Regions from separate parts of the Streptomyces finlayi genome, predicted to be linked through region 1. Evidence: riboswitches for the same ligand, from Rfam matches in the RefSeq annotation. Region 1 holds a riboswitch; the other holds the start of a gene.
What was found. Region 1 has a riboswitch for S-adenosylmethionine ahead of thrC (threonine synthase). Riboswitches for the same ligand answer to the same signal wherever they lie in the genome.

Region 1 (4,205 bases):
GAGAGTGCTAACGCCAATGATTAGCACTCGACCCCTGCGAGTGCAAGCGTCCCCCTCGGGATGTGGACAAACAAACGGGCCGCAGGGGGGCGCGCGGAGGGGCTCGCCCTGCGTCCCCGGACGCCCCGAGGGGCCAGACACCCCGGCACGCACGGAGGGCCCGCACCCCTGGGGGTACGGGCCCTACGCGCGTGAGTGGTGTCGTTGGCCGACTGCGCCGAACTCAGCCGACGGCGAGCTTGACCATGTCTGCCTGCGGCCCCTTCTGGCCCTGCGAGATTTCGAATTCAACTCGCTGACCCTCTTCGAGGGTGCGGTACCCGTCCATCTGGATCGCGCTGTAGTGGACGAAAACATCCGCACCACCGTCGACCGCGATGAAGCCGTACCCCTTCTCCGCGTTGAACCACTTGACGGTGCCCTGAGCCATGTCCAACTCCCCTATTTCTGGCCCTTGCACAGGACCGCACTTCGCGGGCCCGGGTCAGAACTCACCCTCCGACAGGAGAGGGTGTGTGCGCCGGAACGCGTCGACCGCGGCCGAATGTATCTGCCCAACTGCCCTCTGCAACAGGTCAGTCGGACGAGAATTCTGGGCGCGACCGATCGCCCCTTTGTGGGGAACTTATGAGATTCCTGGGCAAGTCGGGCCTGACAAAGGTGACTTATGGCTCAAAGGGGTCGCACACTTTGGCTGCTTCTTATCGCGACCAGGCGCATTCTCATATGTCGCGTGGCACGGGCAGCGGAGGGGACTTCCCAACTCTACCGCGTCTAACCATCCAGAATTGCCCCCTCCGTTTCTCTCACGGAGGGGGCAACTGGGGGTGACGCTGTGAATGCCGGCGTACGGCGCCGGCCCGGCGGTCAGCCTCCGGCGACGGCCGGGATGATCGAGACGCCTGCACCGTCCGGGGTGGCCGCGTCCAGGCCACCCTCGAAGCGCACGTCGTCGTCGTTGACGTACACGTTCACGAAGCGGCGCAGCTTGCCCTGGTCGTCCAGGACGCGGGCGGCGATGCCCGGGTGGTTCTTCTCCAGGGAGTCGATCACCTCGGAGAGGACCTTCCCCTCGGCCGGAACCTCGGCCTGGCCGCCCGTGTAGGTGCGGAGGATGGTGGGGATGCGGACCTTGACGCTCATGGTGGGTGCCTTCCTTCGGTCTCGGGTGATCAGCTGGTGGCGAGGCCGGCCGCGCGGAACGCGTCCAGGCTCGGCCGGATCGTCGCGGTCGCCTGCGAGGTCGCGGCCACCGCGTCGAGCGTCTTGAGACCGTCTCCCGTGTTCAGGACGACCGTGGTCAGCGCCGGGTCGAGCAGACCCGCCTCGATCAGCTTCTTCGTCACGCCGACCGTCACGCCGCCCGCGGTCTCCGCGAAGATGCCCTCGGTCTGCGCGAGCAGCTTGATCGCCTCGACGATCTGCTCGTCGTTCACGTCCTCCACCGCGCCACCGGTACGGCGGGCGATGTCCAGGACGTACGGGCCGTCGGCCGGGTTCCCGATGGCGAGGGACTTGGCGATCGTGTTCGGCTTCTGGGGGCGCACGACGTCGTGACCGGCCTTGAAGGCCACCGACACCGGGGAGCAGCCCTCGGCCTGGGCGCCGAAGATCTTGTACGGCCTGTCCTCGACCAGGCCGAGCTTGATGAGCTCCTGGAGCCCCTTGTCGATCTTCGTGAGCTGCGAGCCCGAGGCGATCGGGATCACGAGCTGGTCGGGCAGCCGCCAGCCGAGCTGCTCGCAGATCTCGTACGCGAGGGTCTTGGAGCCCTCGCCGTAGTACGGACGCAGATTGACGTTGACGAAGCCCCAGCCCTCGCCGAGCGGGTCGCCGATGAGCTCGGAGCAGAAGCGGTTGACGTCGTCGTAGTTGCCCTCGATGCCGACCAGGTCACCGCCGTACACCGCGGCCATGACGACCTTGCCCTGCTCCAGGTCGTGCGGGATGAACACGCACGAGCGGAGACCGGCACGGGCGGCGGCGGCACCCACGGCGCCGGCGAGGTTGCCGGTGGAGGAGCAGGAGAGCGTGGTGAAACCGAAGGCACGGGCGGCCTCGACGGCGATCGCGACGACCCGGTCCTTGAAGGAGTGCGTCGGGTTCCCGGAGTCGTCCTTGACGAACAGGCCGCCGGTGACGCCCAGTTCACGGGCGAGGTTGTCGGCCTTGACCAGCTTGGTGAAGCCGGGGTTGAGGTTGGGCTTGTCCGCGACATCGGCGGGGACCGGCAGCAGCGGCGCGTAGCGCCAGATGTTGTCGGGTCCGGCCTCGATGCGCTTCTTCAGCTCGTCGGGAGAGCCGCTCGGCAGGTCGTACGCCACCTCGAGCGGCCCGAAACAGGACGCGCAGGCGAACAGGGGGCCGAGCTCGAAACGCTCGCCGCACTCACGACAGGAAAGCGCCGCGGCGGGACCGAGATCCACAGTGGAGGGGGTGTTCGTCGTTTCAGTCTGCACAGCCATGCTGGCGGAGGCCCTTTCTCCTCATCTTCCTCATGGCGAATTTCGCCACAAGACGGATTTGGCACCTTCCCCACCGTGACCTCGCGGTCGATGGGGGGGTTGCCGGGACTTCAACGGGCCGTTCCCTCAGTCCCTCTGGATGAGCGCTATGGCACTGGATCAGTGATCCAGGCGTTTGTTCGCGGGCGGACCCCGAGATGCGAGGGTCGTCCGCGTTGTTCAAGACTGTAACCGAAGCCTCGGACGGTTGAACCAGTCGTCCGAACCGCGAGATGGATCACACGCAGGGAGATTCGACGTGATCGAAGAGGTGGAGCGTTGGCTGACCAGGCGTTCCTGGTCGGCCGCCGATCGTCCGCTGGATCGCCTCGCGGCCGCCAGGTCCCGGGACCCCCACCGCGGCAGCATCAGCGTCGTCCTGCCCGCCCTCAACGAGGAGGCGACGGTCGGCGCCATCGTGACGACGATCCGGCGCGAGCTCATGGAGCGCGTGCCGCTGATCGACGAGCTGGTCGTCATCGACTCCGGATCGACGGACGCGACCGGGCGGGTCGCCACGGAGGCGGGAGCCCGGGTGGTCCACCGGGACGCGATCCTGCCCCGAATACCCACCCTCCCCGGCAAGGGCGAGGTCCTGTGGCGGTCACTGCTGGTCACGAGCGGCGAGATCGTCTGCTTCATCGACGCCGACCTGAAGGACTTCTCGGCGGACTTCGTCTCCGGGACCGTCGGCCCGCTCCTCACCGACCCCTCGGTCCAGTTCGTGAAGGCGATGTACGACCGACCGCTGGGAAACACCGCCGGTCAGGGCGGTCGTGTCACTGAACTGGTCGCACGGCCCCTGCTCAATCTGCACTGGCCGCAGCTGGCCGGCTTCGTCCAGCCGCTCGGCGGCGAGTACGCCGTACGGCGCTCCCTGCTGGAGCAGCTGCCCTTCCCCGTCGGCTACGGAGTGGAGCTGGGCCTGCTCATCGACTCGCTGCACCTGGTGGGACTGGACGCCCTGGCGCAGGTCGACGTCGGCATACGCAAACACCGCAACCAGGACAGTCAGGCGCTGGGCAGGATGGCGGCGACGATCTACCGCACCGCGCAGCTGCGGCTCTCCCGGGGCCACCTGGTGCGGCCGGTGCTCACGCAGTTCGAGCGGGGCGAGAACGGCTTCGTGCCGTGCACCTCTGCGGTCGATACGGAGGAGCGGCCTCCGATGCGGGACGTCGAGGAGTACCTGGTGCGTCGCGCGGCGTAATCGGTTCAGTCATAAAAGTCCCCTATATTTCACTTTTATGGCTTTTCCTCGACTGAGGGTCGCCGTGCGCCGGCTGCCCGGGTACGCCGCTGTCCTGCCCGTCCTCGCCGATACCGGCGGCACCAGCGAGCGGCTGTGGCTCCTCGGCGGCCTCGGGTTCGCCCTGACCGGGGCCGGGGCGGTCGCCCGCGCGGCGACGCGCGGGCGGGGGCGTGGACGCGACCACGGCTGAGGGCCCGGAGCACGGGCCCGTCCGGCCGGAGGCCGTACTCACGTTTGGGGGCTTCCGGAACGGGCTAGGTTCCGGTACATGGTCTCCGAGCACGCTGCCCAGGTTCTCGTCGCGTCCAACCGCGGCCCCGTGTCGTACACACAGGGCGAGGACGGCTCACTCACATCGAAACGGGGCGGAGGCGGACTGGTCTCCGGCCTCAGCGCGGTCGACGACAAACTGTGGGTGTGCGCGGCCCTGAGCGACGGCGACCGCGAGG
Region 2 (4,205 bases), 2.7 Mb from region 1:
TCGAGATCCACGAGCCGCTCAGCCCGGGCCAACTGCACACGCTGACCGCGCACGAGCAGTACACGCCGGCCGAGATCGGCCCGGCGGTCGACGAGAACGGCGTCAAGCGCAAGGTCTCTCCGGTGGAGAAGCTGCGTATCAAGCTCAGCAAGGGCTACTACGGCGAGGACAACCAGATCGCCAAGCCCACCGCCGAGGAGTACAAGGAGATCACCAGCGGCCACGGCCACCACTGATCACCTGAACCGATCGCCACAGCGAGAGCCCCGTCCATCGAGTGGACGGGGCTCTTTGCCGCCTCCCGGGCTGGATAAGGTGGAGCCGATCCCTTATCGGCTGTGGACCCCAGGAGCGGACCATGAACGTTGTGACCCCGGACGGCGGCGACAGCGTGGCGGCTCGTTCCTGGCCGGGCGTGCTGAACCCGCTGCTGCGCGGCGAGAACCTCACATCGGACGACACCGCGTGGGCCATGGACCGCATCATGAGCGGTGAGGCGACCGACGCGCAGATCGCCGGTTTCGCCGTCGCGCTGCGCGCCAAGGGCGAGACGGTCGACGAGGTCACCGGGCTCGTACGGACCATGTACGCGCACGCCAACACCATCCACGTTCCGGGCCGTACGGTCGACATCGTGGGCACCGGCGGCGACCTGGCCAAGACGGTCAACATCTCCACCATGTCGGCGATCGTCATCGCGGGAGCCGGCGCGAAGGTCGTCAAGCACGGCAACCGCGCCGCCTCCTCGGCGAGCGGGGCGTCCGACGTCCTGGAGAAGCTGGGCGTCAACCTCGAACTGACGCCGCAGCGGGTCGTGCAGGTCGCGGAGGAAGCGGGCATCACCTTCTGCTTCGCCGTGAAGTTCCACCCCGCTCTGCGGTACGCGGCCAAGGCCCGCAGGGAACTCGGCGCGCAGACCACGTTCAACATCCTGGGCCCGCTCACCAACCCGGCCCAGGTCCGCGCCCAGGCGGTCGGCGTCGCCGACCTCCGGATGGCGCCCATCGTGGCGGGTGTGCTGGCCGACCGCGGCAACTCCTCGCTGGTCTTCCGCGGCGACGACGGCCTCGACGAGCTGACCACCACGGCGACGTCACGGGTCTGGGTGGTACGGGACGGTGCGGTGCGCGAGGAGGCGTTCGATCCGCGTGACGTCGGCCTGCGGCTGGTGCCCGTGGAGGCGCTGCGCGGCGCCGACGCCTCGTACAACGCGGATGTCGCCCGCCGGCTGCTGGACGGCGAGACCGGTCCGGTGCGCGACGCGGTCCTGCTCAACACCGCCGCGGCGCTGGTCGCCCTGGACGCGGGGCCGGGCACGCTGAACGAGCAGATCGCCGCCGGGATCGTACGGGCCAATGAGTCCATCGACTCCGGTGCGGCCAAGCGCGTACTGGAGCGCTGGGTGGCGGCCAGCAACGCCTGACCAGGGCGGCAGACGCAAGGCGCGGTCCGGATGCCGGACCGCGCCTTGCGTCTGTGCGTACGTGTGGCAAGATGCTGCGCAGGTCATGAGTGACAGCGAATAGGCCCCGGCTCGCTGTCCGGCAACCCTCCGTCCGTGGCGGGGTGCCCCGGGTGAAGACCAGGCCGCAGGCAGCGAGGTCTGCGGCAAGCGCGGGCCCCTCGGCATCTGTGCATGCCAACCCCCGGGGTCCTGGTCCCTAGGGAGCCCCTTGTGAGCAAGCGAATGCGTTAGGGCTCCAGAAGGGTCTTGAAGACCCCTGGCCCTCCTCCGCGCACCTCCTTCTTCTCCTGCGCTGCCGGCGTACGCCTCGGCGCGCGGAATTCGCCTGCCTGTTACGGGAGTTCGCCATGTCTGTCTCCGCCGCTGCCCTCGACCGGCCCATTTGTGCATCGCTGCCGGTTCTGGGCAAGGACGTCACCGTTCCACTCGTTACGGGGGGCGAAGTGGCGTATGCCGCCCTCGACTACGCGGCCAGCGCCCCGGCACTCCAGCGGGTGTGGGACGACGTCGCCGCGTACGCCCCGTACTACGGCAGCGTCCACCGGGGCGCCGGCTACCTCTCGCAGCTCTCCACGGATCTCTTCGAGAGCAGCCGCAGGACCGTCGCGGAGTTCCTCGGCTGCCGGGCCGACGACCAGGTGGTCTTCACCCGTTCGACGACCGACTCCCTCAACCTGCTCGCCGCCGCGCTCCCCGCGGACTGCGAGGTGTTCGTCTTCGAGACCGAGCACCACGCCTCGCTGCTGCCCTGGCGCGACGCCCGCGTGACCTGCCTCGACGCCCCGCGCACGCCCGGGCAGGCCGTCGAGTCCCTGGAGCGGGCGCTCGTCGGGCGCCGCCCCAACGGCCCGGCGCTGGTCTGCGTCACGGGTGCCTCGAACGTCACCGGTGAGCTGTGGCCGGTCAGGGAGCTGGCCGCCGCCGCCCACGCCCACGGTGCCCGGATCGTGCTCGACGCCGCGCAGCTCGCCCCCCACCACCCGGTGGACATCACGGAGCTGGACGTCGACTGGGCCGCCTTCTCCGGACACAAGCTGTACGCGCCGTTCGGCTCGGGAGTCCTCGCGGGCCGCGCCGACTGGCTCCAGGACGCGGAGCCGTACCTCGCGGGCGGCGGCGCCTCCCGCAAGGTCGCCCGGCGCACCGACGGCGGCGTGGACGTGGAGTGGCACACCACCGCGGCCCGCCATGAGGCCGGTTCGCCCAATGTCATCGGTGTCTACTCGATCGCTTCCGCCTGCAAGGCGCTCACCGAGGCGGGCTTCGGCACCCTCGTCGCCCGTGAGCAGCACCTCGTCTCGGTGGTCCGTGCCGGACTCGCCGAGGTCCCGGAGGTGCGGGTGCTCTCCCTGTTCGGCGATGACGCCCCGCGGGTCGGCGTCATCTCGTTCGTCGTCGAGGGCTGGAACAGCTCGCACTTCGCCGCCGCGCTCTCGGCGGAGTACGGGATCGGCGTCCGGGACGGACTCTTCTGCGCCCACCCGCTGGTGCGGACGCTGCTGGGCGGCGAGGCGCGGGACCCGGGCGAGTGCGGTGCGCCGGAGTCCGAGCCGGGCGAGAAGTCCCTGAACGCGATCCGGGTCAGCTTCGGGGCCGGTACGCCGGACGAGCACGTCGAACGTTTCGTACGGGCGGTCAAGGAGCTCGTGCGCGATGGCGCCCGGTGGAGCTACCGCACGGAGGGCGGCCGCTGCGTCCCGGACCGCGGGACGGCCCAGGTCTGACAGCCGCGGCACACCGCCCGGGCACGGAACCGATACCCGTGCCCGGCCCGCGTGCCGCGTGAGGTCCTAGGCGTCCAGGCCGATCGCGAAGGCCGCTTCGAGGTCGTGCTGCGAGTACGTACGGAACGCGACATGCGTGTCGGTTCCCTCGACGCCCGGGATCTTGCTGATCCGGCCGGGGATGACATCGGCGAGATCGTCGTGCTTGGACACGCGGACCATGGCGATCAGGTCGTACGTACCGGTGACCGAGTAGACCTCGCTGACACTGTCCAGCGCGGCGATGGCCTCGGCGATCTCCGGAATCCGGTCCACGCTGGTTCTGATGAGCACGATCGCGGTGATCACGGCTGGCTTTCTCCCTCGGTGGCCGTGGCTGGAGACTTCACTCTAGCCCCACGGCGACAGCACACCCAGGCGCAGAGGAACCCGGCGGCGAAGCCCGCGACATGGGCGAGATACGCCACGCCCGGGCTGTTTCCCACGCTCTGCGCCGCCAGCCACTGAAGGGTGAACCAGAAGATCAGCACGATCCAGGCGGGGAAGCGCAGCGGCAGGAAGAAGAGGAACGGGAAGATGCTCGTGACCCGCACCTTGGGGAAGAGGCAGAGGAACGCGCCGAGTACCGCGGAGATCGCCCCGGACGCGCCGACCAGGGTCTGGTCGGATTCGGCGTGGGCCGCCGCGAAGACGAGCAGGGCCAGATACCCGCAGCAGAGGTAGAAGACGGCGAACCCGAGGTGGCCCATGCGTTCCTCGGCCATCGCGCCGAACACGTACAGGAACAGCATGTTGCCGAGCAGGTGCAGCCAGCTGCCGTGCACGAACAGCGCGGTGAGCGGGGTGAGAATCGCGTGCGCCGAGCCGCCCCACAGTTCGCTGGGGATCACGCCCCACCGTTCGAAGTACGCGGCCTGTGCGGCGAGCAGCCGGTCGGCCGTGCCGTAGGAGAGGTTGAACCCGGAGAGCGGGCTGATCAGGAAGACGGCGCAGCACAGCGCGATGAGCCCGTAGGT

Region 2: linked by a shared signal. The riboswitch ahead of F0344_RS27555 (aminotransferase class V-fold PLP-dependent enzyme) and the one ahead of thrC (threonine synthase) in region 1 are both predicted to bind S-adenosylmethionine.

The regions. Positions count from the first base shown of each region.
Region 1 is NZ_CP045702.1:3,324,929-3,329,133, forward strand. Features, by position in the region: gene F0344_RS15290 (cold-shock protein) at 224-430, opposite strand; gene F0344_RS15295 (MoaD/ThiS family protein) at 868-1,143, opposite strand; gene thrC (threonine synthase) at 1,173-2,465, opposite strand; SAM riboswitch class I at 2,484-2,611, opposite strand; gene F0344_RS15305 (glucosyl-3-phosphoglycerate synthase) at 2,764-3,714, shown strand; gene F0344_RS15310 (hypothetical protein) at 3,752-3,946, shown strand; gene F0344_RS15315 (alpha,alpha-trehalose-phosphate synthase (UDP-forming)) at 4,025-4,205, shown strand, end outside.
Region 2 is NZ_CP045702.1:6,023,798-6,028,002, forward strand. Features, by position in the region: gene qcrB (cytochrome bc1 complex cytochrome b subunit) at 1-236, shown strand, start outside; gene trpD (anthranilate phosphoribosyltransferase) at 359-1,423, shown strand; SAM riboswitch class IV at 1,505-1,621, shown strand; gene F0344_RS27555 (aminotransferase class V-fold PLP-dependent enzyme) at 1,813-3,189, shown strand; gene F0344_RS27560 (Lrp/AsnC family transcriptional regulator) at 3,256-3,537, opposite strand; gene F0344_RS27565 (rhomboid family intramembrane serine protease) at 3,534-4,205, opposite strand, start outside.